One region of the Nocardioides sp. NPDC057767 genome, then DNA from elsewhere that is predicted to be linked to it. Evidence: riboswitches for the same ligand, from Rfam matches in the RefSeq annotation. Region 1 holds a riboswitch; the other holds the start of a gene.
The links. Region 1 has a riboswitch for thiamine pyrophosphate ahead of ACFVDI_RS14375 (thiamine ABC transporter substrate binding subunit). Riboswitches for the same ligand answer to the same signal wherever they lie in the genome.
Positions count from the first base shown of each region.

Region 2: another riboswitch for thiamine pyrophosphate. It lies ahead of thiE (thiamine phosphate synthase); the one in region 1 lies ahead of ACFVDI_RS14375 (thiamine ABC transporter substrate binding subunit).

Region 1 is NZ_JBHVKJ010000025.1:277-8,193, reverse strand. It holds gene ACFVDI_RS14395 (acyl-CoA dehydrogenase) at 1-1,351, opposite strand, end outside; gene ACFVDI_RS14390 (phosphatase PAP2 family protein) at 1,382-2,449, opposite strand; gene ACFVDI_RS14385 (ABC transporter ATP-binding protein) at 2,461-3,483, opposite strand; gene ACFVDI_RS14380 (ABC transporter permease) at 3,619-5,262, opposite strand; gene ACFVDI_RS14375 (thiamine ABC transporter substrate binding subunit) at 5,259-6,320, opposite strand; TPP riboswitch at 6,317-6,425, opposite strand; gene ACFVDI_RS14370 (GNAT family N-acetyltransferase) at 6,457-6,888, shown strand; gene ACFVDI_RS14365 (MBL fold metallo-hydrolase) at 6,878-7,917, opposite strand, start outside.
Region 2 is NZ_JBHVKJ010000020.1:1,859-22,030, reverse strand. It holds gene ACFVDI_RS12260 (cytochrome c oxidase assembly protein) at 1-788, shown strand, start outside; gene ACFVDI_RS12255 (ABC transporter ATP-binding protein) at 839-1,909, opposite strand; gene ACFVDI_RS12250 (sulfatase-like hydrolase/transferase) at 2,013-3,743, opposite strand; gene ACFVDI_RS12245 (DUF1707 domain-containing protein) at 3,861-4,556, opposite strand; gene ACFVDI_RS12240 (DUF1707 domain-containing protein) at 4,613-5,281, opposite strand; gene ACFVDI_RS12235 (NAD(P)-dependent oxidoreductase) at 5,408-6,307, shown strand; gene thiC (phosphomethylpyrimidine synthase ThiC) at 6,364-8,052, opposite strand; gene thiD (bifunctional hydroxymethylpyrimidine kinase/phosphomethylpyrimidine kinase) at 8,049-8,894, opposite strand; gene ACFVDI_RS12220 (thiamine phosphate synthase) at 8,891-9,469, opposite strand; gene ACFVDI_RS12215 (thiazole synthase) at 9,466-10,230, opposite strand; gene thiS (sulfur carrier protein ThiS) at 10,227-10,427, opposite strand; gene ACFVDI_RS12205 (FAD-dependent oxidoreductase) at 10,424-11,434, opposite strand; gene thiE (thiamine phosphate synthase) at 11,434-12,045, opposite strand; TPP riboswitch at 12,039-12,148, opposite strand; gene ACFVDI_RS12195 (carboxymuconolactone decarboxylase family protein) at 12,193-12,783, opposite strand; gene ACFVDI_RS12190 (fumarate hydratase) at 12,884-14,572, shown strand; gene ACFVDI_RS12185 (zf-TFIIB domain-containing protein) at 14,660-14,956, shown strand; gene ACFVDI_RS12180 (hypothetical protein) at 14,989-15,216, opposite strand; gene ACFVDI_RS12175 (GNAT family N-acetyltransferase) at 15,213-15,779, opposite strand; gene ACFVDI_RS12170 (SPFH domain-containing protein) at 16,218-16,730, opposite strand; gene ACFVDI_RS12165 (SPFH domain-containing protein) at 16,754-17,794, opposite strand; gene ACFVDI_RS12160 (NfeD family protein) at 17,810-18,256, opposite strand; gene ACFVDI_RS12155 (DUF6328 family protein) at 18,317-18,817, opposite strand; gene ACFVDI_RS12150 (glucose 1-dehydrogenase) at 18,817-19,683, opposite strand; gene ACFVDI_RS12145 (spermidine synthase) at 19,812-20,172, shown strand, end outside.

The DNA of each region.
Region 1 (7,917 bases):
GGTCGAGCTGGTCCATCTCCTCGAACTCGCTGGAGTAGCCGGTGAGCAGCCCCTTTGCGACCAGCTGCAGCAGCACGGTGTTGTCGCCCTCGAACGTCGTGAAGACGTCCGTGTCGGCCTTCAGGGCCGCGAACCGGTTGGCGGCCAGGTAGCCCGCGCCACCGCACGCCTCGCGGCACTCCTGGATGGCCCGGGTGGCGTGCCAGGTCGCCAGTGCCTTGGTGCCGGCGGCTCGCGACTCGAGCTCTCGGCGGGCGTGTTCGGAGGTGGCGACACCGGAGAAGACGTCGTGCAGGTCGTCGCGTACGACCTCCTGCGCGAAGCGCAGCGCATAGGTCCGCGCGACCAGCGGCAGCAGCCGGCGCTGGTGCTGGCCGTAGTCCATGAGCAGCGACTCCTCGGCCTCAGCAGAAGCCTCGAACTGCCGCCGCCGCAGCGCGTAGCGGACCGCGATCGTCAGCGCGACCTCCGAGGCGCGGATCGCCGCTCCCCCGACCGAGACCCGGCCCTGCACGAGCGTGCCGAGCATGGTGAAGAAGCGCCGACCGGCCGACTCGATCTCCGAGACATACTCGCCAGAGGCGGTGACGTCGGCGAAACGGTTCAGCAAGGACGTACGCGGCACCCGCACGCCCGAGAACCACAGCCGTCCGTTGTCGACGCCGTTGAGCCCCATCTTGGGCCCGTCGTCCGCGATCCTCACCCCGGGAGCCGGTTCGCCGGAGACCCGGATCGGCACGACGAAGGCATGCACCCCACGCTCCTCGCCGCCGACGACTAGCTGCGCGAAGACGACCGCGAGCTCGCCGTGACACGCGGCGTTGCCGATGTAGTCCTTGTACGCATCCTCCCGGGTCGTCTCGATGACGAACTCCTGGGTGGCCGGGTCGTAGGTGGCCACGGTCGCCACGGCGGCCACGTTGGAGCCGTGGCCGTGCTCGGTCATCGCGAAGCAGCCGAGCAGGCGCCCGGAGACGATGTCGGCGAGGTAGCGGTCGTGGTGCCGCGCGGTGCCGAGCTGCAGGATGGCGCCGCCGAAGAGCCCGAACTGCACGCCCGACTTCACCAGCAGCGACAGGTCCCCGCCGGCCATCTCCTCGAAGGCGGCGATGGAGGCACCGACGTCACCGCCGCCGCCGTACTCCTTCGGGAACCCGAGCCCGGTCAGGCCGGTCGCGGAGACGTCGAGGAGCACCTCCCGGACCCGCTCGCGGTACTCCGCCCGGGGCAGCTCCTCGACCTCGTCGAGGAAGTCGGCGCGGTCGGCGAGCGCCCGGCGTACGTCCTGGCGTACCCCGGCATAGCGCCCGTCGAGAAGTGAAGTCAGTGCGGCGGCATCGATGGCGTTCACGTCGCCACCCTATGCCGGGCGGGGTCAGGATCAGGTCAGCTCGTGGGCGACCTTCGCCTCGCGTCCGGCGATCGCGTCGGACTCGGCGACGAGCCGACGCACGCCCTTGCGCTGGAACTTCTGGCCGGCCGCCAGCCCGCCGAAGTAGTAGGCGACGAGCGCGATCATCGCGCCCGCGACGTCGTCGGCGAGATAGTGCCAGCCGAAGTAGACGGTCGCGACGACGGTGATCCCGAAGTTGATCCAGCCGGCCCAGCGGGCGATCTTGTTCTTGATCGTGGCGTGGATCATCAGCGCCACCAGCAGGGTGATGCCGGTGTGCAGCGAGGCGAAGCCACCGACCGACTGCACCACGTTGGCGTCGACGTCGAAGAGGACGTGCTGCCGGGTGAAGACCAGCGACTCCATCAGGCTGCTGGCGGGCGTGTCCGGCAGATCGGCGTAGAGATAGGGGTACTGCAGGCCCGGGCCGACCGTCGGCAGGCAGTAGTAGGACACCGTGCCGAGGATCCAGGCGATGCACTGCGAGGCGACGAACCAGTAGCCGTAGGCCAGGTTGCGCGACCAGACCAGCCATGCGGCGACCGCGAACGGCACCAGCGGCAGGAACCACATGTAGATGTAGGAGAGGAACCACGCCACCCAGCCGGTGCCGAGCAGGTCGTGGAGCAGGATCGCCGGGTCGGAGCCGAAGAGCACCGCCTTGTCGATCAGGTGCAGCTCGTGGTCGAACTCGTAGGTCTCCGGCACGACGAACGGCAGGAAGGACTTGAGGTTCCGGTAGCAGACGTAGACCAGGTAGAAGCAGACGATGCCCATCGCCACGAGCGTCAGCCGCTCACGGGTCCAGTGGGTGCGGACCCGCTCCTTGAAGATCGGCCCCATGTCCTTCCACTTGAACTTCGCCAACCACAGCGTGCGTGGCACGAGGTCGACGAGCAGGGCGGCTCCGACGAGGAGGGGCAACCGGAGCCAGGACGGTCCGAGGAAGCCCTCCGGGTCGAGCATGCGCTTGTCGACGATCTGCGCGGTAACGACTGCGATCAGGCCGAAGATCAGCGCGCTACTGACGAGGAAGATCTGAGCGCGTCGATACATAGCCGTTAAGTTTAAATGGCGGGTGGCTGCTCTGCCGATTCGGGGACAACAGATTCTGGAACGGCCAGCCGGTTCGGCTCCACCCGCAGCCTGACCGACTCGCCCGGCGCCGGCGCCGGCGCCGAGTCGGCGACCGCGTCGACCTCGCCGATGTCGTCGAGACGTACGACGAGCCGGTGCTGTTCCGGCGTGGCCCTGGCCGAGACGACGGTGCCGGTGAGCGGTCCCGCCGGGTCGGCGACGAAAGCCGAGCGGCGGAGCGCCACCGCTCCGGCCGGGCTCAGTCCGGCGGCCTTCAGAACGGTCCGCGCCGCACTGCCCTCGAGCACACGGGCATAGCCGAGGAACAGCGCCGCCCAGGTGTCGGTCGGCCGCGCCCAGACGTCGCGGAGGGTCCCCTCCTGCACGAGGCGACCGTCGCGCAGGAGCGCGATCCGGTCGGCGACCGCGAACGCCTCCTCCTGATCGTGGGTGACCATGAGCGCTGTCGTGCCGGCCTCGTGCAGAATCCGCCGCAGATCGCCGGCCAGACGCTCCCGCAGCCCCGCGTCGAGCGCGGAGAGCGGCTCGTCGAGAAGCAGCAGCCTCGGCTCGACCGCCAGCGCGCGCGCCAGCGCGACCCGCTGCCGCTCGCCACCGCTCAGCGTGCCCGGAAGGCGATCCTGGTAGCCACCCAGGCCGACGAGCTCCAGCAGGTCGGCGACCCGCTTCTCCCGGTCGGCGCCGGGGATACGCCGCAGCCGCATCGAGTAGGCGACGTTGCCCGCGACGCTGAGGTGCGGGAACAGCTGCCCGTCCTGGAACATCAGCGCGAACCCGCGTTTGTGCGTCGGCACCCCGCGCACCGATCGCCCGTCCCAGCCGATCTCCCCCGTCGCCGGCTCCAGCCCGGCCACGGCCCGCAGCAGCGTCGACTTCCCCGAGCCCGACGGCCCGAGCAGCGCCAGCACCTCTCCGTCCGCCAGCTCCAGGCTGACGTCCTCGACGGCGGTCTTCCCGTCGTACGCCACCGACACCTCACGCAGCGACAGCATCGCAACCTCGATCCTGCCGAGAGGTCGGCCCGGTCGGCCGAGGCGTCACGTACGTCGTTCGAGCCGGCACGCGGGTGACCTCTCGGCCGACGGGGGTGACGCCTCGGCCGGCGCGGGTGACTTCTCGGCGTGGATTCACAGTGCTCCGATCGAAGGGACGCGGAGACGCTCGACGAGGAGCATCACGAGGGCGGTGGTGGCGGCGAGTACGCAAGCGGCGGCGAGGGCCATGCCGTAGTTGTCGGAGCCCGGGCGGGACAGCAGGCGGAGGATGACGACGGGGAGGGTGGGGCGTTCCTCGCGGACGAGGAAGGACGTCGCGCCGAACTCCCCGAGCGAGGCCGCGAAGGCGAAGCCGGAGGAGGCGAGGAGGGGCTTCCAGACGGCGGGTACGTCGACGGTCATGACCGCACGCAGCGGCCCGGCCCCGAGCCCGGCGGCGGCCTGGCGGAGCCGGTCGTCGACCGATCCCAGGACCGGCACCAACGTCCTCACCACCAGGGGCAACGCGACCAGAGCCTGGGCCAGCGGTACCAGCCACGGCTCGTCACGGAAGTCGAGGACGCCCGACCCGAGCGTCAGATAGAGCCCGAGCCCGAGCGTGACGGCGCTGACCCCGAGCGGCACCATGAACAGCCCGTCGAGCACCGCGCGCACACGACGCTCGGCGACCGTCCGCGACCGCCGGGTGACCGCGAACGCGACCAGCAGCCCGAGCACCAGCGCGACCAGCGAGGCCTGCACCGCGACGGCCAGCGACGTCATCAGCGCCGTGGTGACCGGCACCGGCAGCGGCGGGTCGAACCCGGGGGTCTGCAGGGCGACGTAGTTCCCGAGGCTCCACCGGTCCTCGACCCGCAGCGACCCGAGCAGCAGCGCCAGCAGCGGCCCGGCCACCAGCAGGACCAGCACCGACGTCGAGAGCAGGGCCGGGAGGTCCCGCGGCGAGACCCGCCGGCGGCGTACGACGACCCGGGACTGCGCGGGATCGGGCACCGAACGCAGCCGACCGGCCACGATCAGGAGACCGACGACGACCACCAGCTGGAGCACCGACAGCACCGCGGCGCCGGGCAGGTCGAACAGGGTGAAGGTGAGCTTGTAGATCTCGGTCTCGATGCTGTTGTAGCGCACCCCGCCGAGGGTGAGCACGATCCCGAACGCGGTCGCGCAGAAGAGGAAGACGACCGACGCCGCCGAGACGATCGCGGGACGCAGGGCGGGCAGGGTGATCGTCCACAGGACCCGCGAAGGCGACGCCCCGAGAGCGGCAGCGGCCTCACCGGGTCGCGGGTCGAGCGACTCCCAGGCCGCCCCGACCGCGCGGATCACCACCGAGGCGTTGAAGAAGACCAGCCCGAGGATGATCGCGGTCGGCGTCCCGTCGAGCCCCAGGCCAGCCAACAGTCCGGCCTCGCCGATGAGCTCTCGGAAAGCGACCCCGACGACGACGGTGGGGAGTACGAACGGCACCAGCAGCCCGGCCCGGATCACACGCTGCAGCGGAAACGCCAGTCGATGCAGCGCGAATGCCGCCGGCAGCCCCAAGGCCACGCTCAGCACCGTCGCCAGCCCGGAGGACCACAGCGTGAACCAGAGCGCCCGCTGGATCTCCGGGCGCCCCACGACCCGGGACACCACGGACAGGTCGAAGGAGCCACCGAAGAACAGGCCGCGCTGCACCATCCCGGTGACCGGCAGGACGAAGAAGACCGCCAGCACGGTCACCGGAAGGGCGGCGAGCGCGACGAGTGTCCCTACGCGACGGGTGGAGCTCACTGCGCGATCGTGTCACTCCAGGTCGCCAGCCACGCTTCCCGGTTCTCCTCGATCTCCTCGGGCTCGACGGAGAGCGGCGAGGTCGGCTGCTGGGCGAACTTCGCCCAGTCGGCGGGCAGCTCGACGCTCGAGGAGACGGGGAAGACGTACATGCTCTCCGGCAGTGCCCCCTGCACGCTGTCGGAGAGCATGAAGTCGATCAGCGCTTGGGCGCCCTCGGGGTTATCGGCACCCTTCAGCACACCGGCGTACTCGACCTGACGGAAGCAGGTGTCGAGCAGCGCGGCGGTCGTCGTCTTCCCGTCCTTGACGGTGAAGGCCGGCGAGGAGTCGTAGGAGACGACGATCGGACGCGTTCCCTTGCCGCCGCCCTTGGTGAAGTCGGAGTAGTAGGCCTGGTCCCAGCCGTCGACGACCTTGGCGCCGTTGTCCATCAGCTTGCCCCAGTAGTCGGCCCAGCCGTCCTCGCCGTACTCGGCGACGGTGGCCAGCAGGAACGCCAGTCCAGGCGTCGACGTCGCCGCGCCAGGAGTCACGAGCAGGTCCTGGTACGCAGGCTCAGCCAGGTCGTCGAGCGACTTCGGCGGCGTCAGCTTCTTCGCGGCGAACCACTCGGTGTCGATGTTGACGCACACGCTGCCGTTGTCGACCGGGGTGAGGAAGTGCTCCTCGTCGCCCGGAAGGTTGAACTCGTCGACCCCGGCGGGGACCGTCTCCGGCGTGTAGGCCTCCAGCGCGCCCTGGTCGATCGCCCGGCTGGCGAAGGTGTTGTCGACGCCGAAGACCGCGTCACCGTCGGGGTTGCCGGTGTCCAGGGCGATCTTGGTGGTCAGCTCGCCGCCGTCGCCCGCGTGCCGGATCTCGGCGGTGTAGCCGGTCGTCTCGGTGAACTCGGCCAGCACCTCCTTCGGCAGCGTGAAGCTGTCGTGGGTCAGCAGCACGACCGTCTTGTCGCCGGCCCCCTTCGACTTCTCGGCCTCCGGCTCCGCCGGCGTGCCGCCGCAGGCGGACAGCAGCAACGCCGAGATAGCTGTGGCAGCGATGGCAGGCGTACGCATGCGCATTTCTGACTCCCTTCGCCGGTGTCAACCGGAGCAGGTTCGGAGGGTCTGCGGCGCTGTTCGCCGCACTCTCAGGCCTTCCGGCCTCCCCTGTCTGTTTCGGGCAACACTACTTGCTTGCGAGAATCCACCCATGACCGACGTCTCCATCTCGTCCTTCGACGACCTCACCCCCAAGACCGCGTACGCCCTGTGGCAGCTGCGCCAGGAGGTCTTCGTCGTCGAGCAGGACTGCCCCTACCTCGACCTGGACGGCCGTGACCTCGAGCCCGGGACGCGTCACGTGGTGCTGACCGACGGCGACCAGCTCGCCGGCACCGCCCGCATCCTCGACGACGGCGACGTGTGGCGGATCGGCCGCGTCGTCCTCGCCCCCACCCACCGCGGCCAGGGCCTGGCGGACGTGATCATGAAGGCTGCCGTCGAGGCCGTCACCGACCGCGACATCGTCCTCGACGCCCAGTCGCCGCTGGCCGGCTGGTACGCGAAGTTCGGGTTCGTGAAGGACGGCGAGGAGTTCCTCGAGGACGGCATCCCGCACACGCCGATGCGGCTCAGGCGATGACGGGAGCGAAGAGCACGCTCGCCTCGGTCTCCTCACGCGTGGCCTGACCCCGCGCCGCCAGCAGCTCGAGATGGGCCTTGGTCTCCATGACCGCGAGGCCGGCGTTGAAGTAGTCGAGCTCGGCGAAGGCACGCTCGTGCCGGGTCCAGCCGAGGTCGTTGGCCACCTCCAGCGCGGAGCGCCGGCCGGCCCGCAGCGAGTCAAGCGACTGGGCGAGCCGCGACTCGTGATGGGCCAGGAGCTCGTCGACGCGCGCGTGCGACGAGGTCGCGACGGGGCCGTGGGCGGGCAGAAGCTGCAGATCGGGCATGGAGCGGACCTTGGTCAGCGAGGCCATGAAGTCGCCCAGCGGGTCGATGACGGGCACCGGCTCGAAGCCGATCGACGGGGTGATCGTGGGCAGCACGTGGTCACCGGCGAACAGGACGGAGCCGGCCAGGTCCGCGTAGACGTAGTGACCCTGGGTGTGACCAGGGGTGTGCACGGCATCGACGTCGCGGCCGGCGACGGAGAGGCGTACGTCCCCTTCGAGCCATCGAGAAGGCATCCGCCAGTGGGACAGGTCGGGCAAGGGCGGCGGGTTGGCGGCCCACACCGCGGCCAGCTCGTGCGCACCGGCGTGGGCGAGCAGCCGGTCGGTCGAGATCCAGCCGTCGAGGTCGCCGTTGGTGAGCTCGAGGGTGGGCCGTTCGCCGGCGCCGAGCAGCACGTCGGCGCCGAACTCCTCACCCAGCACCGAGGCCAGCGTGTAGTGGTCGCGGTGCACGTGGGTGACCAGGAAGCGCCGGATGTCGCCGAACGCGAAACCGAGCTTCTTCAGCCCGCTCTCCAGCGCGGAGCGCCCCTCGGTGATCGCCCATCCGCCGTCGACCAGCGAGAGTCCGTCAGAGCCCTCGAGGACGTAGATGTTCACCGCTTTGAGCCCGTCCATCGGCAGCGGCAGCGGGATCCGGTGCACGCCGTCGGCGACCGTCCATGCTCCCGGAGCGGACCAGTGCTCCCCCGAGTCAGGCGAGATGGCGGTGGCTG
Region 2 (20,172 bases), on a different contig from region 1:
TGTACGTCGTGGTCGCCTCGGCCATCAACGGCTATGCGATGGCGCTGGCGTGGATGCACATGGTGCTCCACCTGACGCTGATCATGGTCGTACCCACGCTCCTGGTGCTCGGGCATCCGCTCACCGTCATCGCCGAGACCGGGCCGCGCGCCGAGCGAGCGATGCGCTCGCTCCCGGCGACCGTCCTGGTCCACCCCGTCACGGGCACCCTGCTCTACTCCCTGGTCATAATCGGCACCCACCTGTCCGGGTTCATGGACTCGATGGCTCAGAGCACGCCGCTGATGGTCGGCGAGCAGGTCGCCTACGTCGTCGCCGGCTTCCTCTTCCTCACCGGTACGATCGGCGAGGAGAAGGTACGCACCGACCTGCCCTACCTCGGCCGGATCGCCCTCCTCGTGGTCGGCATGGTGCCCGACACGATCGTCGGGATCGTGATGCTGCAGACCGAGCGCGACCTCTACCCGGTCTACTCCGGCGCCCGGCCCGAGTGGGCACTGGACGCGGTTCGCGACATCCAGACCGCCGGCGGCCTGATGTGGGCCGGCGGCGACGGCGGCATGATGCTGCTCGCGATCGGCCTGGTCATCGCCGTCGTCTCCTCACCCGAGCGCCGGACCAAGATGACCGGCCGCTTCCTCGACGGCGTACGCAGCGCCCGGCTCGCCGAGGAGAGCGCCCGGGGCACGACCGAGGGCCCCGCCGAGCCGGGATCCGTGGATCCCGACAGCGACGAGGCCCTCGATGCCTACAACGCGATGCTGGCTCGGATGAACCAGCAGCAGTGAGTTATTTGCGATTGCTTCGCAATTCGCGCAGCGCTGGAGCGCTGGGGACATCAGTTGACGCGCAGGCCCGACTCGGTGTCGAAGACGTGGACGTCCTCGGGGTCGGTGGTGACGTAGATGGTGTCGCCCTTGCTGACCTGGTCCTTGGAGGAGACCCGGACGATCAGGGTGGACGGGACACCCTCGACGTCGCTGGTGCCGTAGACGTAGGAGTCGGAACCGAGCTCCTCGACGACGGTCACCCGGACCGGCAGCCCGCCCTGGCCCTCGCCGATGACCCGGAAGCTCTCCGGGCGCACGCCGACGGTGATCTGCTGGGGCAGGTCGTGGCCGCTGATCGGCACGACGTACTCCTCGATCTTGGCGCCGCCGTCGGCCGAGGTGGCCTTGATCAGGTTCATCTGCGGGGAGCCGATGAAGCCGGCGACGAAGAGGTTGACCGGCTTGCGGTAGAGGTTGAGCGGGGTGTCGACCTGCTGCAGCTCACCGTTGCTCATCACCGCGACGCGGTCGCCCATCGTCATCGCCTCGACCTGGTCGTGGGTGACATAGACGGTCGTGATGCCGAGCTCGGCCTGGAGCTTGGCGATGTCGGTGCGGGTCTGGACACGCATCTTGGCGTCGAGGTTCGACAGCGGCTCGTCCATGCAGAAGACCTGAGGCTGGCGGACGATCGCACGGCCCATGGCGACGCGCTGGCGCTGACCACCGGAGAGCGCCTTCGGCTTGCGGTCGAGGTAGTCGGTCAGGCCCAGGGTCTTGGCCGCCTCGGCGACGAGCTTGTCACGCTCGGCCTTCGGAACCTTGGCCATCTTCAGCGAGAACGCCATGTTCTCGGCGACGCTCATGTGCGGGTAGAGCGCGTAGTTCTGGAAGACCATCGCGATGTCGCGGTCCTTGGGGGCGACGTTGGTGACGTCGCGGTCGCCGATCTTGATGGCGCCCGAGTTGACCTCCTCAAGCCCGGCGAGCATGCGCAGGGTGGTGGTCTTACCGCATCCGGACGGGCCGACGAGCACCATGAACTCGCCGTCCTTGATCTCCAGGTCGATGCCCTTGACCGCGGGCTCGGCGGCGCCGGCGTACCAACGCTGCGCCTTCTCAAAACTGACTGTTGCCATGATTCCGTTGTCTCCTTCACCGGCAGGTACGTGCCGGACGATCCGTTGTGAAGTGACCGAGGACACATTTCCTCGGCGGGGACACCATAGCCCAGATTCGGAATCAGCGGGTCAAAGCCCGGCACACAGCCGGGGCACAGCTGTCGTAGGCCTCGAGCCGGCGCATCAGGTCGCGCGCATACGGTTTCGCGTGGTCCTCGGCGAAGACGTTGCGGTCCTCCCACGGCCGGTCGTAGCGGTAGAGCTCGTAGGCGTAGTCGGTGCCCCTCCAGGACTTGTCCAGGTCGAACCGGACCAGCAGTCCCTGCGAGCCGCGCACCGCGATGTAGGACGGGATGATGTCGATGGTGCCGCCCGAGCCGCTGTCGAGGTCGACCTCGCCGGGGTGGGACCTGGCGTAGGTGTGCTCGAAGAAGGCGTACCTCCCGCCCGGCAGCCGCGGCCGGCTCAGGGTCTCCGCGAACGAGCTGCCGGAGACGTACGACGGGGTCGGGGCGCCGGCGATGTCGAGGAAGGTCGGCGCCAGGTCGATGTTGTTGACGAACTGGCTGCGCTTGCCCGGCACCACGTCGGGGCCGACGACGACCAGCGGGACGCGGGTGTCGGAGTCGTACGGCGCGCCCTTGCCGCCGTTGAGCTGGTGCTGACCGAGGTGGAAGCCGTTGTCCGAGGTCAGCACGATGTAGGTGTCGTCGCCGGCCGCCTGGCGCACCTGGGTGATCATCCGGTCGATCGACTGCACCATCCGGGCGCGGTCGCGGTACTGGCTCAGCGCCGTCTCGTCGCTCAGCGAGATCTTGTTGGTGCGCCAGGCGGGGGCCTGCGAGGTACGTCCGGCGCGGCCGAGGTAGGTGGGCGCATTGTCCGAGCGGTCGTCGCCGTAGCCGGCCAGGTCCTCGAGCGTCAGGTCGGCACAGGCGACCCGGCCACAGTTGCCGCCCGCGGGGTCGCCGGCGGGCGCCTGGTCGGCGAACGCGGGCGGGAACCAGGTGTCCAGGCCCGGGTAGTGGTGGCCGAGCCGGGAGTGCGGCCCGTAGGCGGCGATCTCGAGGAAGTAGGGGTTCTCGTCGTCGCGGTGCTTCTCGATGAAGGCGAGGGCGTAGTCGCGGGTGACGTTGGCGGCGTACGCAGCGTCCTTGCGCTCCACGGAGGCGTTCTGCGCTGGCTGCGGGTGGTTGCGCAGCCGCACCTCGCCGTCCTCGTCGAGGAAGGTGCTCTGGTAGCCCCAGCCGCCGTAGGCACCGCCGAGGAGCGCGTTCCAGGAGTCCCAGCCCGGCACCTTGGGCGGCGGGACCCGCTTGCCGTCGGAGCCGAGGGTGGCCTCGTAGGCGTTGATGTACTTCCCCACGAACCCGGTCGTGTAGCCGGCCTCCTGCAGCCCGATGCTGAACTGCTTCTCCAGGTTGCCGTAGCGCTGGAAAGCCGACCAGCCACCGACCGGGTGCTCCGGGTCGTTCTGGGTGTTGGTGAGGACCTTGGTGTGATGAGGCGTCTGCCCGGTGAGCAGCGCGGCACGCGAGGGGCAGCACAGCGAGTCGATGACGAAGGAGTTCTGGTAGGTCGCTCCCTCCGCGGCCATCCGGGTCGCCTCCGGCATCGTGCGGAGCAGCTCCAGGGAGAAGTCGTCCATCAGGATGAGCACCATGTCGGGGCGCTCGTCGGTCGTGGCGGCGAGCTCGGCCGCTTCCTCGACCGGCGCGACCGGCGCGGCCGACGGGTCGGCAGCGGCGGAACCGGCGGCGAGCGTCTTCGGGCCGATGACGAGGAGCCCTCCGACGAGCGCCACGGCCGCCGCGGTCGCGGCACCCAGCAGTAGGCTCCACTTCGGCTTCATCCCGAGTCTCCTTTGTCTACTATGTAACTACACAATAGCGTGTTCAGGCGAGGTTAGTGCCTGAACTCCAGGCACGACAAAATCGGTCCGCGGAGCGGACCTCCCGAGGGGTGTTGCTCAGTGCATCCCGTGTGGCGGGAGCTCGTGCGGCGGCGGCAGCCGCAGCTGCTTGGAGCGCTTGGGCTCCTTCAGCGGCTTGCGGATGACGGTGACGCCGCCCATCAGCGCCAGCCCCTTCACCCGCAGCAGAGGACCGCCGGTCGGCTCGATCCCGCGAGGACCGACGTAGCCGCCCATGATCCCGACGCCCTGCATCACGACCTGGACGTCGGGACCGACGGTGATGTTGACCCCACCCATGATCGCGTTGGCGTAGATCACGGTCTCCTGCGCGGAGAACTGCGCCTGGCGCATGTCGAGGTCGGCGCCGCCCATCAGCGCGATCACGTTGCCGGTCGCCGGCACCGTCCAGACCCCGCGCCGGTCGACGCCGCTCATGATCGCGACGTAGAGCTGGCTCTCGATCGGGTTGTCGGCGAAGACCGCGGGGCTGCTCCCGGTCGCGGGCGGCATCTGCGGAACCGGCGGAGCGGGGGTGCCCGCTGCCGGCAGGTCGACCGTGATCGGGATCAGGTCGGCGTACGTCTTGGCCTTGAAGGTCGCCTCGAGGCGGTCGTCGAGCTCGTCGATCTCCAGGCGTCCCTCGCCCGCGGCCTCGCGCAGGATGTCGGCCACCTTGTGGCGGTCGGCATCGCTGATCCGGAGATTCGGATCAGGATGCTGGCCACGGAATGGCTCGGGGGTCGTTCCCATGGGGCGAATCGTAGTGGGGGCATCGAGCCTGTGCCTCAACAATCCCCCTACCGCATTCACTCGAGACCGAGATGCTGCTTCAGCGTGCGCTTCGGGCCGCGCGGACCCCGGCGCTTGACGGTCACATCGCCCAGCACCGCGAGGCCCCGCACCCGCACCACCGGTGAGTCCGCGGAGAGCACCTCGGGCACCTTCGCCGACGGCTCCTTGAAGTCACCGAGCACGCCGTTGCCCTCGACGATCACGTGCACGTGCGGCGGCACGGTGACCTTCACGCTGCCCAGGACCGAGGTGGCGTTGATGACGACCTCGCGAGCCGAGTAGTGCGCCTCGCGCAGGTCGATGTCGGCGTCGCCCAGCACCGCGTTGACCGAGAGCTGCTGAGGAACCACCCACACGCCCTTGCGCTCGACGTTGCTCAGGAACGCGCTGGCGCTGTCGGACTCGTCGCCGTGGCCGTAGACGACGGGCACCGCGCCGGCGGCGGGCGCCGCGGGCATCACCGGCACCTGCCCCGCGACCGGCAGGTCCTGCGTGATCGGCTCCAGGTCGGCGTACGTCTTGGCCTGGTAGGTCTCCTCGAGCCGCTCCTCGAGCTCGTCGATGTCGAGCCGGCCATCCCCCGCCGCCTCGCGCAGGATGTCGGCCACCGCGTGGCGGTCGGCATCGCTGACGCGCAGGTCGGGTCGGCGGGGCTGGCCGGGGTGCGGTTCAGGGAGTCCCATGACCCTGAATGCTATCGGCGTAGGTGTCCCCCGTCTCTCGGGTTCAACCCTGAGACGGGCACTGACCGATTGGTGCGTACCCCAGTAAATAGTGGGTACTCCCGCAACGTGGCGACGTCCTCCAGCATGGATGACGTGTCAGAAACCAATAGAACCCCGACCCCCTCGACCGACGTCAGCGTGCTCGGCCTCGGCGCGATGGGTAGCGCGCTGGTGACCGCGTTGCTCGCCGCCGGCCGGTCCGTGACCGTCTGGAACCGCACCCCCGGCCGCGCCGAGGACCTGGTGGCCCGCGGCGCCGGTGTGGCGGACTCGGTCCCCGCGGCGGTGCTGGCCAGCCCCGTCGTCATCGCCTGCCTGCTCGATCACTCCTCCGTCGAGGAGACGCTCGGCCTGGCTGCCGGCGAGCTGCGCGGCCGCACCCTGGTCAACGTCACGACCACGACCCCGAACGAGTCCCGTGCGCTCGCCTCCTGGGCGGCCGAGCACGGCGTCGACTACCTCGACGGCGCCATCATGGCCGTGCCCGCCATGATCGGTTCCCGCGCGGGCCAGATCTTCTACAGCGGCTCGCGGACGGCGTACGACGCCGTCCTGCCGACGCTCGACGTCTGGGCCACGAGCGAGTTCCACGGCGAGGACGCCGGCAGGGCCTCGCTGGTGGACCTGGCGATGCTGTCGGGGATGTACCAGATGTTCATGGGCTTCTTCCACGGTGCCGCGATGGTCGCCACCATGGGGATGAGCGCTTCGGACTTCGCTGCCCGGCAGGGCTTGTTCCTCGCGGCCATGACGGAGGAGCTCGCCGGCTACGCGAAGGTCATCGACGGTGGCGACTATGCCGTCGAGGGCCAGCAGAGCCTGGAGTTCTCCGACCTCACCCACATCGTGCGTGCCAGCGAGGAGGAGGGGATCGACCCCTCCCCCATCGCTGCCGTCCAGGCGCTGATCAGCGGACAGATCGCCGCGGGGCACGGCTCGGAGGGGCTCCCCAGGGTCATCGAGAGCCTGCGCGCGGACGGGTAGCTGACGCGACAGTGCCCTGGCCGCCGGTGGGCCAGGGCACTGTCGAGCCGCCGGGGTCAGTCAGCGAGCGGGAGATACACGCGGCTGCCCGCCGCCGCGAACTCCTTCGACTTCTCCATCATCCCGGCCTCGATCTCCTCGGGGGATGCGCCGTCGTTGCCGCCGAAGCGGTCGCGTACGTCCTGGCTGATCTTCATCGAGCAGAACTTCGGGCCGCACATGGAGCAGAAGTGGGCCGTCTTGGCGTTCTCCGCCGGCAGGGTCTCGTCGTGGAAGCTCTCCGCGGTGACCGGGTCCAGGGAGAGGGCGAACTGGTCGCGCCAGCGGAACTCGAAGCGGGCCCGGGAGAGGGCGTCGTCGTGGTCGCGGGCGCCCGGGTGGCCTTTGGCGATGTCGGCGGCGTGGGCGGCGAGCTTGTAGGTGATCACGCCGGTCTTCACGTCGTCCTTGTCCGGCAGGCCGAGGTGCTCCTTCGGGGTGACGTAGCAGAGCATCGCGGTGCCGTGCATCGCGATCGTCGCCGCACCGATGGCGGAGGTGATGTGGTCGTAGCCGGGCGCGATGTCGGTCGCGAGCGGGCCCAGGGTGTAGAACGGCGCGCCGTGGCACCACTCCTGCTGGAGGTCGACGTTCTCCTTGACGAGGTTGAGCGGTACGTGGCCGGGGCCCTCGACCATGACCTGGACGTCGTGTCGCCATGCTCGTTCGGTCAGCTCGGCGAGGGTGCGCAGCTCGGAGAGCTGGGCCTCGTCGTTGGCGTCGGCGGTGCTGCCCGGGCGGAGGCCGTCACCGAGGGAGAAGGCGACGTCGTACTGCTTGAAGATCTCGCAGAGCTCGTCGTAGTGGGTGTAGAGGAAGTTCTCCTGGTGGTGCGCCAGGCACCAGCCGGCCATGATCGAGCCGCCCCGGCTGACGATGCCGGTGACCCGGTTGGCGGTGAGCGGGACGTAGCGGAGCAGGACGCCGGCGTGGATCGTCATGTAGTCGACGCCCTGCTCGGCCTGCTCGATGACGGTGTCGCGGAACACCTCCCAGGTCAGCTTGTCGGCCTCGCCGTTGACCTTCTCCAGGGCCTGGTAGATCGGGACGGTGCCGATCGGGACGGGTGAGTTGCGCAGGATCCACTCGCGGGTGGTGTGGATGTCGTCGCCGGTGCTGAGGTCCATCACCGTGTCCGCGCCCCAGGTGATCGCGTGGGTGAGCTTGTCGACCTCCTCGGCGATGGAGGACGTGACGGCGGAGTTGCCGATGTTGGCGTTGATCTTCACCAGGAACCGCTTGCCGATGATCATCGGCTCGGACTCGGGGTGGTTGACGTTGTTGGGGATGATCGCGCGGCCGGCGGCCACCTCCTCGCGGACCAGCTCGGGGTCGCAGCTCTCCCGCACCGCGACGTAGGCCATCTCCTTGGTGATGACGCCCTTCCGTGCGTAGTGCATCTGGGTGATGTTGGTGCCCTTGCGCGGCCGGCGGCGCTCGCCCTGCCACTCCTGGCGGGCCGCGCCGCGGCGTACGGCTGCCTTGCCGTTGTCCAGCAGCTCGGTCCGGCGACCCTCGTAGCTCTCGGTGTCGCCTCGCTCGCTGATCCACTCGTCGCGGCGCGGCGGGAGACCCTGCTCCGGCTCCGATCCGGGCCCCTCGGTGCAGTAGCGGTCGAAGGTCTCGCCGTTGGTGAGCGCGACCCGGGTCACCGGGACCTTCAGGTCACCGAGCTCGACGCGGGTGTGGGCGGGGTGGACGGTCATGCTGTCTCCTTGGTGCTTGTCGGGCTGGGCTGGTTCGTGGAGAGATGGGCGATCGGGCCTCGACCGCGGCCGAGGGTCCAGTGCCGGCTGGTGGCGAGCTGCCGGGTGACGTACACAGCGGCCCGCTCGGCGGCGTCGCGCAGCGGTGTGCCGTGGGCGAGGTGGGCGGCCAGGGCCGAGCTGTAGGTGCAGCCGGTGCCGTGGTCGTTGCTCGTGCGGATGGCGGGGTGTCTCAGCGGGATCGGGGGTTCTCCCGGTTCCGCGAACCAGTCGGTGCACTCCCCCGTGGCCGCCGGGTCGCCGCCGGTGACGACCACCGCCGGCCCCAAGCCGGCCAGCTCCACCGCCAGCTCCTCGGGAGTACCGTCCTGCCCGGCCAGCGCTCGGGCCTCGTCGAGGTTGGGAGTGACGACGGTGGCGACAGGGAGGAGGTGATCGAGATAGGCGCGGCGCACCTCCTCGCCGCCGAGGACAGCTCCCGAGGTGGCAACGAGGACAGGGTCGACGACCAGCGGAAGTCGTGAAGGCGAGAGTGACCCGTAGGCCACGCTCAGCTTCACAACCCGACGTGCGATCTCCTCCACGGCGGCGGCGGTTCCGAGCATCCCGGTCTTGATCGCAGCGATGGGAAGGTCGTCGAGCACCGCGTCCAGCTGAGCCTCGACGGAGGAGTGCGGGACCGGGTGGATGTCGCTGACGCCGGTCGTGTCCTGGGCGGTGACGGCGGTGATCACGCAGGCTCCGTGGACCCCGAGCGCGGCGAAGGTGGCCAGGTCGGCCGCGGTGCCCGCCGCTCCCCCGGAGTCGGTGCCGGCGATGGTGAGCGCGACCTGCGGGTTCATCGGGTCACCCCTGCGGCGAGGGCGGCGAGAAGGTCGCGCACGACCTGTCCCGGCTCGTCGGCTCGCATCACCGCGCCCATCACGGCGACCCCGTAGGCGCCCCCGGCGACCGCCTCGGCGGCGTTGTCCGGGGTGATCCCGCCAAGTGCGTACGTCGGGAGCGGCAGGTCCCGGAAGGCGCCCGGCCCCAGCGGGGGCCCGTAACCGGGCTTGGACTCGGTCGTCGCGTACGGGCTCAGCATCGCGTAGTCGAAGCCGTCCTCGGCGGCTCTGGCGACCTCGGCGGGGCTGTGGCAGCTGCGGCCACGGTGTAACGACGTGTCGGCCGGAACGCCGGCCGGGAGATGCACTCCCACCGCCCCGGGCAGCGGACCGTGGGCGGCGATGACCGCGAGGCCCAGATCGGCGGCGCACTGCGCCAGGCGGGCGCGCTGCTCGAGCGGCTCGTCGAGCTCGCGTAGAACGACGTGGGTGAGCCCGGCAGCCCGACACTCGGCCAACGTCGCGAGCAGGCTGCGGCCGAGCGGCAGCTGGGAGCGGTCGGTGAGGACGAGCAGTCGCGGTGGGGAGGTCATGCGATCCGGCCCTCCATCGGCGAGGAGGCCCTGGCGACCGCCTGGCGCGGGATCCGGCCGGCAGCACAGGCGGTGTGCCCGGCCTCGACGGCCAACCGCAGGGCCCGGGCCATCGCGACCGGGTCGTCGGCGCGGGTGACGGCGGTGGCGGCGAGGACGGCGGAGCAGCCGAGCTCCATCGCCAGCGCCGCGTCCGAGGCGGTCCCGACCCCGGCGTCGAGCACCACCGGCACGTCGACCGCAGCCACGACGGCCTCGATGGCATACGGGTTGAGGATGCCGAGCCCCGACCCGATCGGCGAGCCGAGCGGCATCACCGCCGCGCAGCCGGCGTCGGCGAGCCGGCGGGCGAGGACGGGGTCGTCGGTGGCGTACGGCAGGACCGTGAAGCCCTTGCGCACCAGCTGCTCGGCAGCCTCGACGAGCTCGACGGCGTCGGGCATCAGCGAGGTCTCGTCGCCGATCACCTCCAGCTTGACCCAGTCGGTCTCCAGCGCCTCACGGGCCAGCTCGGCGGTCAGCACGGCCTCGCGGGCCGAGAGACAGCCGGCGGTGTTCGGCAGGATCGGGACGGCCGCGGCGCGCAGCGTCTCGAGCAGCCCGCCGGCCGCCGTCGAGGACGTACGCCGCATCGACACCGTCACCAGACCCGGCTCGGCCGCCGCGATGACCTCGGGGAGCAGCGCCAGGTTGGGCAGGCCGCCGGTGCCGAGGAACAGGCGCGAGGACAGCTCACGCCCGGCGATCTTCAACACGCTCATCCGCCCTGCACCGCCGTCACGATCTCGACGACATGACCGTCCTGGAGCGGCCAACGCGCCCAGTCGTCGCGCGGCACGATCTCCTCGTCCACGGCGACGGCGATGCCGCTCGGGCGCCGGTCGCCGGTCCTGGCCTCGAGCAGGTCGGCAACGGTGCCGCTGACCTCCATCGGCTCGCTGTTCACGGTGATCTTCATCCGTCCTCCTTCATTCGGAACCGACGCGGATCCACCGCGGGCTCCACCGTCCCTGTCTCGATGTGATCGGCGACCAGCCGTGCGATGAGTGGCGCGAGCAGGACCCCGTTGCGGTAGGCGCCGGCAGCGAGCACGACCCCCGGTTCGTGGGTCGGCCCGACCAGCGGGAGGTTGTCGGCGGTGCCGGGCCGGTCCCGCGACGTCACCTCCACCACGTTCGCCCGGTCGAGCGCGGGCACCACCCGACGCGCGGAGTCGAGCAGCCGCCACACGCCCTCGACGGTCGGCAGCAGCGGACCGTCACGCTCTTCGGAGGTGGCACCGATGACCACCTCGTCGCTGCCGGTCCGCGGCACCACGTAGACCTGCTCGCCGTGCGCCCAGGCCCGCACCGTCCGCTCGACCGGCTCCTGCGTCCGCACCCGCACCACGTCGCCGCGTACGGGCCGGATGAGGGACGAGTACGGGGCGGGGAGGTGCGCCCCCGTGGCGATGACTGTCACGTCAACGGCTGTGCTGGTCTCGAGACCAACACGGTCGCCGACGCGCGCGAGCAGCGCCGCGACGACGGCCCGCGGGTCGACGGAGTGGTCCTCGGCGAGGAACGCGCCACCGGCGACGCGGCCGAGGCCGGGTTCATGGTCCAGCAGATCGCGCCGACCCAGCCGTTCGTAGGCGACCCCAGCGAGGTCGAGCACCGCGAGCTGCCGCTCGACCTGCTGGACGTCACCGGCGTCGACACCGACGAGCAGCGTGCCACGGGTGTGCACAGGCACCCCGAGCCGCGAGGCGAAGTCGGGCCACAACGAGAGCGACGACAGGCAGAGTCGGGTCAGGTCCTCCTCACCGTGCCAGGCCTCACCGGCCGGGCTGAGCATGCCGGCGGCGGCGTACGAGGCCCCCGAGCCCGGCGATGGATCGATCACCGCGACGTCATGTCCACGACGGATCAGCTCGTCGGCGACAGACAGCCCGACGATCCCGGCCCCCAGCACCCGGACGCGCATCACGCCACCGCCGTCACGAGCTCCTTCGCGGCCTGGAGTGGATCGGGTTGTCGCCAGAGGCCGCCGATCACGGCGACCCCGTGGGCGCCGGCGGCACGCACGGGCGCAGCAGTCTCCGCCGAGATCCCGCCGATCGCGATCAGCGGCAGCACACCGGCCGCGGCACCCACCGCCTCGACGCCCAACGGGTCGGGAAGGCCGTCCTTGGACGAGGTGGCGAACACGGGCCCGAACCCCGCGTAGTCCGCCCCCGAGTCCGCCGCCGCCTCGACCGCGGCGCGGTTTCGGCAGGTGGCACCGATGATCAGCCCCGGCGCGACGGCGTCGGCGATCCGCCGGGCCTCGTCCAGCGGCAGATCGGCCGCGCCGAGGTGCACGCCGTCCGCACCGGCCGCGAGCGCGACGTCGAGCCGGTCGTCGACGACGACACGAGCCTGGTACGCCGCGACGAGCTCGAGCACGCTCGCGGTGAGGACGAGCAGCTCGCGCGTGGTCGCGGCCTTGTCACGTACTTGAAAGCCGTCGACTCCTGCCGCCGCGAGCGCAGGCAGCAGGGTCAGGTCGTCGGTCGTGGAGACGAGGCAGAAGATCCTCGGGAGGGCAGGCAACACGTCAGGTCACTTCCTTCGCCGGCATTATCCGGATCAGGTACGACGGTCGGAGCGGCTCCAGCTCCCTCTCAGCCCGCTGCCGCGGACTCCCGTGTGGGTTGGGTCTCCATCACTGTAACGGAGTCGTGGGCACCCGACGCAAGGGGTTCACCCGATCGTGGACGGCTGACCGCCGCGCTGTGCGAGCGGCTTGAGCTCGCAGGCCTCCGCGAAGCCGTCGGACTCGATGCCCAGCGCGACGTTGGTGCGGGTCGACAGGTTGGCGAACCCGATGACCGCGGTCAGCTCGATCACGGCCGCCTCGCCGAGCTGCCCGACCAGGCCCGACACCATCTCGTCGGTGACGGTCGGCTCGGTCTGGCTCATCGCCTCGGCGTACGCCATCACGTCCCGCTCCAGCGGAGTGAACACGTCCGACTCACGCCAGCGCGGCACCTCCCGAGCCTTGTCCATGTCGAGGCCGCGGTTGTGCGCCTCGAAGTAGTTGAAGTCCAGGCACCAGCTGCATCCCACGGCCGAGGCGACTGCCATGTGGGCGAAGGACTTCAGCTGCTCGTCGCAGGCGTCCCACTTCTTCACCTTGGAGCCGAGGCCGGACATGCCCATCAGCACCTTCTGGTTGTGCCAGTAGACGCCGACCGAAGACGGCACCTGACCGAGCAGCTTCATGGCGAACCGCTTGATCATCATCCCCTTGAAGCCGGTGATCTCTGCGGGCGCGATGCGGGTGGCGGTCATTTCTCCTCCTGGGTCCGGGCCCCGTTCCTCGAGGCTCTCGACATCTAGACGGCGGACGCGCGCGATCTGTGACATCCGCGGCGGCGTACGATTCGGTTCCGTGGCTGACGTTGAGTTCCGGTACTCCGACCTCCTCCCGACCTCTCATGACGACACGCCTTACCGGCTGGTCACCTCAGAGGGGGTGGAAGAGATCGAGGTCGACGGGCGCAAGTTCCTCAAGGTCGACCCCGAGGCGATCCGCCTGCTGACCGCCGAGGCGATGAAGGACATCAACCAGTACCTCCGCCCGGCCCACCTGCGCCAGCTCAGGAAGATCATCGACGACCCCGAGGCCTCCGGCAACGACCGCTTCGTCGCGCTCGACCTCCTCAAGAACGTCAACATCTCCGCCGGCGGGATCCTGCCGATGTGCCAGGACACCGGCACCGCGATCGTGATGGGCAAGAAGTCCGAGGGCGTGCTGACCGGCTCGGACGACGCCGAGACGGTCTCGCGGGGCGTCTTCGACGCCTACACCAAGCTCAACCTCCGCTACTCCCAGCTGGCCCCGCTGACGACGTACGAGGAGAAGAACACCGGCTCCAACCTGCCCGCGCAGGTCGAGATCTACTCGACCGCCGAGGGCGAGAACGGCCCGGAGTACAAGTTCCTCTTCATGGCCAAGGGCGGCGGCAGCGCCAACAAGTCGTTCCTGTTCCAGGAGACCAAGGCGATCCTCAACCCCGACAGGATCCTGACCTTCCTCGACGAGAAGATCCGCTCCCTGGGGACCGCCGCCTGCCCGCCGTACCACCTCGCCGTGGTCATCGGCGGGACGTCCGCGGAGTTCGCCCTGAAGACCGCGAAGTACGCCTCGGCCCACTACCTCGACAACCTCCCGACCGAGGGCTCGATGAGCGCCCACGGCTTCCGCGACACCGAGCTCGAGGAGAAGGTCTTCGAGCTGACCCAGTCCTTCGGGATCGGCGCCCAGTTCGGCGGCAAGTACTTCTGCCATGACGTACGCGTCGTCCGGCTCCCCCGCCACGGCGCCTCCTGCCCCGTCGCGATCGCGGTCTCCTGCTCCGCCGACCGCCAGGCGCTGGGCAAGATCACCCGCGACGGCGTGTTCCTCGAGCAGCTCGAGACCGACCCGGCGCAGTACATGCCCGACGCCGGCATGGCCGAGGAGATCTCGGCCGGCGAGGTGGTCTCGATCGATCTGAACCAGCCCATGGACAAGATCCTGGAGACGCTGTCCCAGCACCCGGTCAAGACCCGGCTCTCGCTGAGCGGCCCGATGGTCGTGGCCCGCGACATCGCGCACGCCAAGATCAAGGAGCGCCTCGACGCCGGCGAGGAGATGCCGGAGTACATGAAGAACCACCCGGTCTACTACGCCGGCCCGGCCAAGACGCCCGAGGGCATGGCGAGCGGGTCCTTCGGGCCGACGACCGCCGGCCGGATGGACTCCTACGTCGAGCAGTTCCAGGCCGCCGGCGGCTCCATGGTCATGCTGGCCAAGGGCAACCGCTCCAAGGTCGTCGCCGAGGCGTGCGGCACCTACGGTGGCTTCTATCTCGGCTCGATCGGCGGCCCCGCCGCCCGTCTCGCCCAGGACTGCATCAAGTCCGTGGAGGTGCTCGAATACCCCGAGCTCGGCATGGAGGCGGTCTGGAAGATCGAGGTCGAGAACTTCCCCGCCTTCATCGTCGTGGACGGCGAGGGCAACGACTTCTTCACCGACCCCTCCGGCACCACCACCATCCCCCTCACCGGGATCAGGGTGCGGTCGAAGGAGCGCTGAGCGGGCGCCCACCGGCGCTGAGCCGCGGCGATGCGGGACGACCGGATAGGTTGATGGGCGCCGATCCCCGACGACGAGGAGACCCCCATGCAGTGCCCCATCGACGGTGCCACCCTGGTGATGAGCGAGCGCCAAGGCATCGAGATCGACTACTGCCCGCAGTGCCGTGGCGTGTGGCTGGACCGCGGCGAGATCGACAAGATCGTCGAGCGGTCCGTCGGCGCTCCGCAACCCGGCAGCTACCAGCAGCCCCGCCAGGAGCAGCGCGACGACCGGCGCTATGAGAAGCGGGAGTACGAGCGGCGCGACTACGACGACGACCACCGCTACGACAAGCGCCGCAGCCACCACCGCGAGTCCTGGTTGGGTGACCTGTTCGGCTGAGCCTGACCCAGCCCGGCCCGCCCGCAGAATCGCTAGACGTCGTTGTCGCGCCGGTTCTCGGGCGGCGCCTCGCTCGGTCCGGACCCCTTCGTGTCCGGGCTGCCGGCCTCGGAATCGGGGTAACCCGCCGTCGAGTCCGCGGGCGCGATCGGAGTGCCGGCCTCGTCATCGTCGAGGCGCTGGGTCTCGGAGACCTGCCCAGACTCCTCGGTGTATTCGGGGTCGTCGGGTCCCTCTGCTGGAAGCTGCTCGTGGCTCATGACCGTGCGGTACCCCGTTGCCGGGCCAACCACTCCCGTCGGAGCAACCCGAACACCCACGAGTCGGAGACGTCGCCGTTCACGACGCAGTCCTCCCGCAGCGTCCCTTCGAGCGTGAACCCGAGCTTCTCCAGCACCCGGGCCGAGGCCGCGTTACGGGTGTCGGCCTCGGCCTGGACCCGGTTGAGGTCGAGGGTGTCGAAGGCCCAGGTCAGCACGGCACCGGCCGCCTCGGTCGCATAGCCCTGGCCCCAGGCCGCCTCGCCGAGGCAGTAGCCGAGCGACGCGCTGCGGAACTCCGGGTTCCACGAGTTGACGGTGCACCAGCCGAGGAATCCGGAGTCCCGTTCGATGGCCACCCGCACGCCGGACCCCTCCTCCGCCATCTCCTGAGACCTGGCGATGAACTGCCCGGCGCGGGCCGGGTCGGTCCACGGCGGTGAGTCCCAGTAGCGCAGTACGTGGGCGTCGCTCTGCAGCGCGAAGAGGTCATCCCCATCGGCGTCGGTGAACGGCCGCAGCCGCAACCGGGTCGTGACGAGCGTCGGAGTGGGAAACGACATGGCCCGATGCTGTCAATCCGTGACCGCCCGCCGCATCAGGTTTTCGAGGTCACCGATGGCGAGACTCCAATGGCCAGCACGGCTCGGCGTGCCCGTCGCTCCAGGGCGCAAGCCGCCTTCGCGTCGAGCACCCGCCGGATGAGACCAGTGGTCGAGATCCCCCTCGTACGCGGAACGTTCGCGAGCCTGCCAGCGGCGAGTGCTGCGCCGTAGACGGCTTCATCATGCCCCGCTTCCCATCATGACTGTCGGTGGTCGGTCTCATACTGGCTCACATGGATGCAGTCGAGGCACTGAAGCACAACCTCCACCTCACCCATCTCAGCGCCGCGCTCCATCACGGATGGGAGATCCGTACATCTCCCAGCGTGCCGCATCTCCTACTCACGCCGAGATACAGACGCTCAGCGAATCACGGCTTCGCGTCGAGGAACGCGGTCACGGGGCGGTCGCGTCGGGGCCGCGCAGATCGGTGACCTCGACGCGCTTGACTCGGATGCCCCAGTCCTCGCGCGAGCGGCGGGTGGCGTCATAGGCGACATCCGTCAGGCGCTGGGCGGAGATGAGGAACTCGTCTCGGTCGACAATTCCGGCGAACTCTCGCAGCGCCTCGCGTAGAGCGCGTTCGAGCTGCTGCTGGGTGTTGTCGACGCGGTAGACGATCGGCGGGTCCTCGAACTCGAAGTAGACGTTCAGAACCGCCTCGCAGACGTAGTGATCGCGGCAGATGAGCGGTTCCCGCATCGACAGCACCTGCTCGCGCATGTCGAGCCGGGCGACGACCCGGTCGAGCACTGGCACGATGGTGTTGAGGCCGGGCTTCAGTGTGGTCCGGTACCGGCCGCGGCGCTCGATCACGAAGCAGGTCGCCGCCGGGACGATCTTGACGCTCATCAGCAGCCCGACGACCACCACGATGACGAGCAGCACGACCACGAGACCCGGCGACATGCCGGTCAGGCTACCGGCGTACGTCAGCCGACGATGCGGTCCGCGCGGGCGGACTCCTCCTTGGCCTGCTCGACCGCCTTGACGGCCTCCTCGTGCGCCTCGCGCTGGGCCTGCTCGATGGCGTTGCGCGGACCGGGCAGCGGCGGCGTACGTCGCTCGTCGCCGTTCCCGTTGCTGTTGCTGTTGTCCACCGACTTCGAGGCGGTGTCGGCGAAGGCCCCGGTGACCGTACGCATCGCCTCGGTGAGCTCGCCGGGGATGACCCAGAACGAGTTGCCGTGCGCGGCGAGCGAGGGCAGCATCTCGAGGTACTTGTAGGCCAGCACCTTGGCGTCGGCGTCGTTGGCGTGGACCGCCTGGAAGACCCGCTCGAGCGCCTTGGCCTCACCGTCTGCCTCGAGCACCCGGGCCTGCTGGTGCCCCTCGGCCTCCAGGATCGAGCGCTGCCGGGTGCCCTCGGCCTCGAGGATCAACGAGGCCCGCTTGCCCTCGGCGTGCAGGATCGCGGCTCGCTTGTCGCGCTCGGCGCGCATCTGCTTCTCCATCGCCTCCTTGATCGAGGCCGGCGGGTCGATCGCCTTGATCTCGACCCGGTTGACCCGGATCCCCCACTTTCCGGTGGCGTCGTCGAGCACCTCGCGGAGGCGGGTGTTGATGGTCTCGCGCGAGGTCAGCGTCGTCTCCAGGTCCATCGAACCGATCAGGTTGCGCAGCGTGGTGACGGTGAGCTGGTCGATCGCCTGCAGGTAGTTGGCCACCTCGTAGGCGGCCGCCCGCGGGTCGGTGATCTGGTAGTAGAGCACCGTGTCGATGGCGACCACCAGGTTGTCCTCGGTGATGACCGGACGCGGGTTGGAGGAGTAGACCTGCTCACGCACGTCCAGCTTGGTGTTGACCCGGTCCACCAGCGGGATCACGAAGTTCAGCCCCGGCTGCAGCGTGCCCCGGTAACGCCCGAAGCGCTCGATGTTGTAGCGCCGGGCCTGCGGCACGATCCGCACCGTCGAGGCGACTCCCCCGACCACCAGCCCGATCAGGACCAGCACAATCAGCAGAAGTTCCATGTCGTACGTCCTCCTCTAGGGCGACAGCGACAGCGGGTCCCGCGGATGCACGAGCGCTGTCGCGCCGTCGATCTCGAGCACATCGACCCGGCATCCGACCGGGATGACAAGGTCCTCGTCGTAGGGCCGGGCGGTCCAGTCCTCGCCGGCGAGCCGCACCAGGCCGTGGGCGAAGCTGACCTCCGCGAGGACGACCGCCTGACGGCCGACCAAGGCATCGGTGCCGTCCCGCACCGGCGGTGGCAGCGCCATGTGACGGCGTGCGACGGGCCGCACCAGCAGCACGCTGCCACCACCGGCGAGCGCGAAGACGAGCACCTGCACCAGCACCGGAGCGCCCAAGGCTGCGCTCCCCGCGGCAAGGAGCGCCCCGCCGGCGACGAAAGCGAACGCCAGCGTCATCGTGAACGCCTCGGCAACTCCCAGCAGCACCGCGACGAAAATCCAGAAGATCGACCACATATGCCCACCAGACTCGGTTCCCGTCCAGCGTACTCCCGCTGTGGTGGTCATCACACCGGGTCAGTGGGAGTTGTTTCGCCCGTTCAGCAGCGGCAGGCCCGCCCAGAGGGAGACGAACAGGACGAGCACGGCGACGGCGGCGATCACCGCGGCGGTGAGCGAGACGACGACGTCGAAGACGAGAAGCACGACCAGTGCCGAGACGATCGCGAAGCCCACGAGTCCGGCGCGCGCGCAGATGTGCGAGGCCGTGACCAGCCAGGGACGCTGCCGGCGCCGGAACAGCATCCGGTGGAAGGAGACCGGGGCGATGATCAGACAGGTGGTGACGACCGCGCCGACCAGCACGATGAGATAGATCGTCTGCTGATGGTCGTTCAGGTCCGGGAAGCGCGGCGAGAAGGGCACCGTCAGCAGGAAACCGGTCAGGATCTGCACCCCGGTCTGCAGCACCCTCAGCTCCTGGAGGAGCTCGTTCCAGTTGCGGGTGATCCGCTGCTCCGGTCCCTCCTCCGGACCACCGCCGTCGATCTCGCCGTCGTCCCAGCTGCTCGTGCCCATCAGAACACCGGCCGTCCCCCAGTCACCCCGAGGACGGTTCCGGACACGTAGGACGCTTCGGCCGGCGAGGCGAGGAAGACGAACGCCGGCGCGACCTCGGCCGGCTGGCCGGCGCGACCCAGCGGTGTGTTGGCCCCGAACTTCTCCACCTTCTCCGGAGCCTGCGTCGCGGGCTGCAGCGGCGTCCAGATCGGCCCGGGCGCGACCGCGTTCACCCGGACCCCGTCGGGACCGAGCTCGGCGGCGAGGTTGACGGTGAAGTTGTTGATGGCCGCCTTCGTCGCGGCGTAGTCGAGCAGGCTGGTCGAGGGTTCGTACGCCTGGATGGAGGCGTTGTTGATGACGCAGCCGTTGCTCTTCTTCAGGTGCGGGACGGCCGCCCGGGTCAGCCAGAGCAGGGCGTACAGGTTGGTCTTGAACGTCCGGTCGATCCGCTCGTCGTCCATGTCCGTCAGGCCCTTGTCTCGGGCGAACTGGTAGCCGGCGTTGTTGACCAGGATGTCGAGGCCGCCGAGCTCCTGCACGGTGCGCTCGACGACCTCGTCGCACGCCTCGCGCTCGCGCAGGTCGATCGGAATCGCCAGAGCCGTCCGGCCGGCATCCTCGACCAGCTTCGTGGTCTCCTGGGCGTCCGGCTCCTCCTCGGGAAGGTAGGTGAAGGCCACGTCGGCCCCTTCCCGGGCGTACGCGATGGCGACCGCGCGGCCGATGCCGGAGTCGCCTCCGGTGATCAGGGCGACCTTGCCCTCGAGGCGGCCATGGCCCTGGTAGCTCGACTCGCCGTGGTCGGGCACCGGCTCCATCTCGCCGGTCAGCCCGGGAGGCTCCTGCTGCTGGGCGGGGAACTGGGTGTTGTCATCGCTCATGGCCGGACCGGTACCCACATCGGACACAATGGAACCGTGAGCGAGCGTCAGCGAGTGAACCAACAGAACTTCACGCGACCGCGTCCGTACTCTGGCGCTTGCGCTACGGAGGTGGTCGCGTGAGCGGGATGGAATCGGTGATCGTCGACGGTGGGCTCGCCCTACGGCACCGGGCGGACGGCCACCTCGAGCTGCGGGCCAACGGGATCTTCGTGATGGACACCCGGGAGACCTCGACCGAGAAGGCGCTCGCGACGCGCGCGCTCGAGCTGCACCCGCGGCCGAGACACGTTCTCATCGGCGGCCTGGGCCTCGGGTTCACCCTCGAGGCGGTGCTGACCGACCCCCGGGTCGAGGCGGTCACGGTCGTCGAGATCGAGCCGCGCCTGGTCGAGTGGATGCGGGCCGGCCGGATCCCCCACGGCCCCGGGTTGCTGGCCGACGGGCGCGTCCACGTCGAGGTCGCCGACGTGGCCGTGGTCCTGCGGG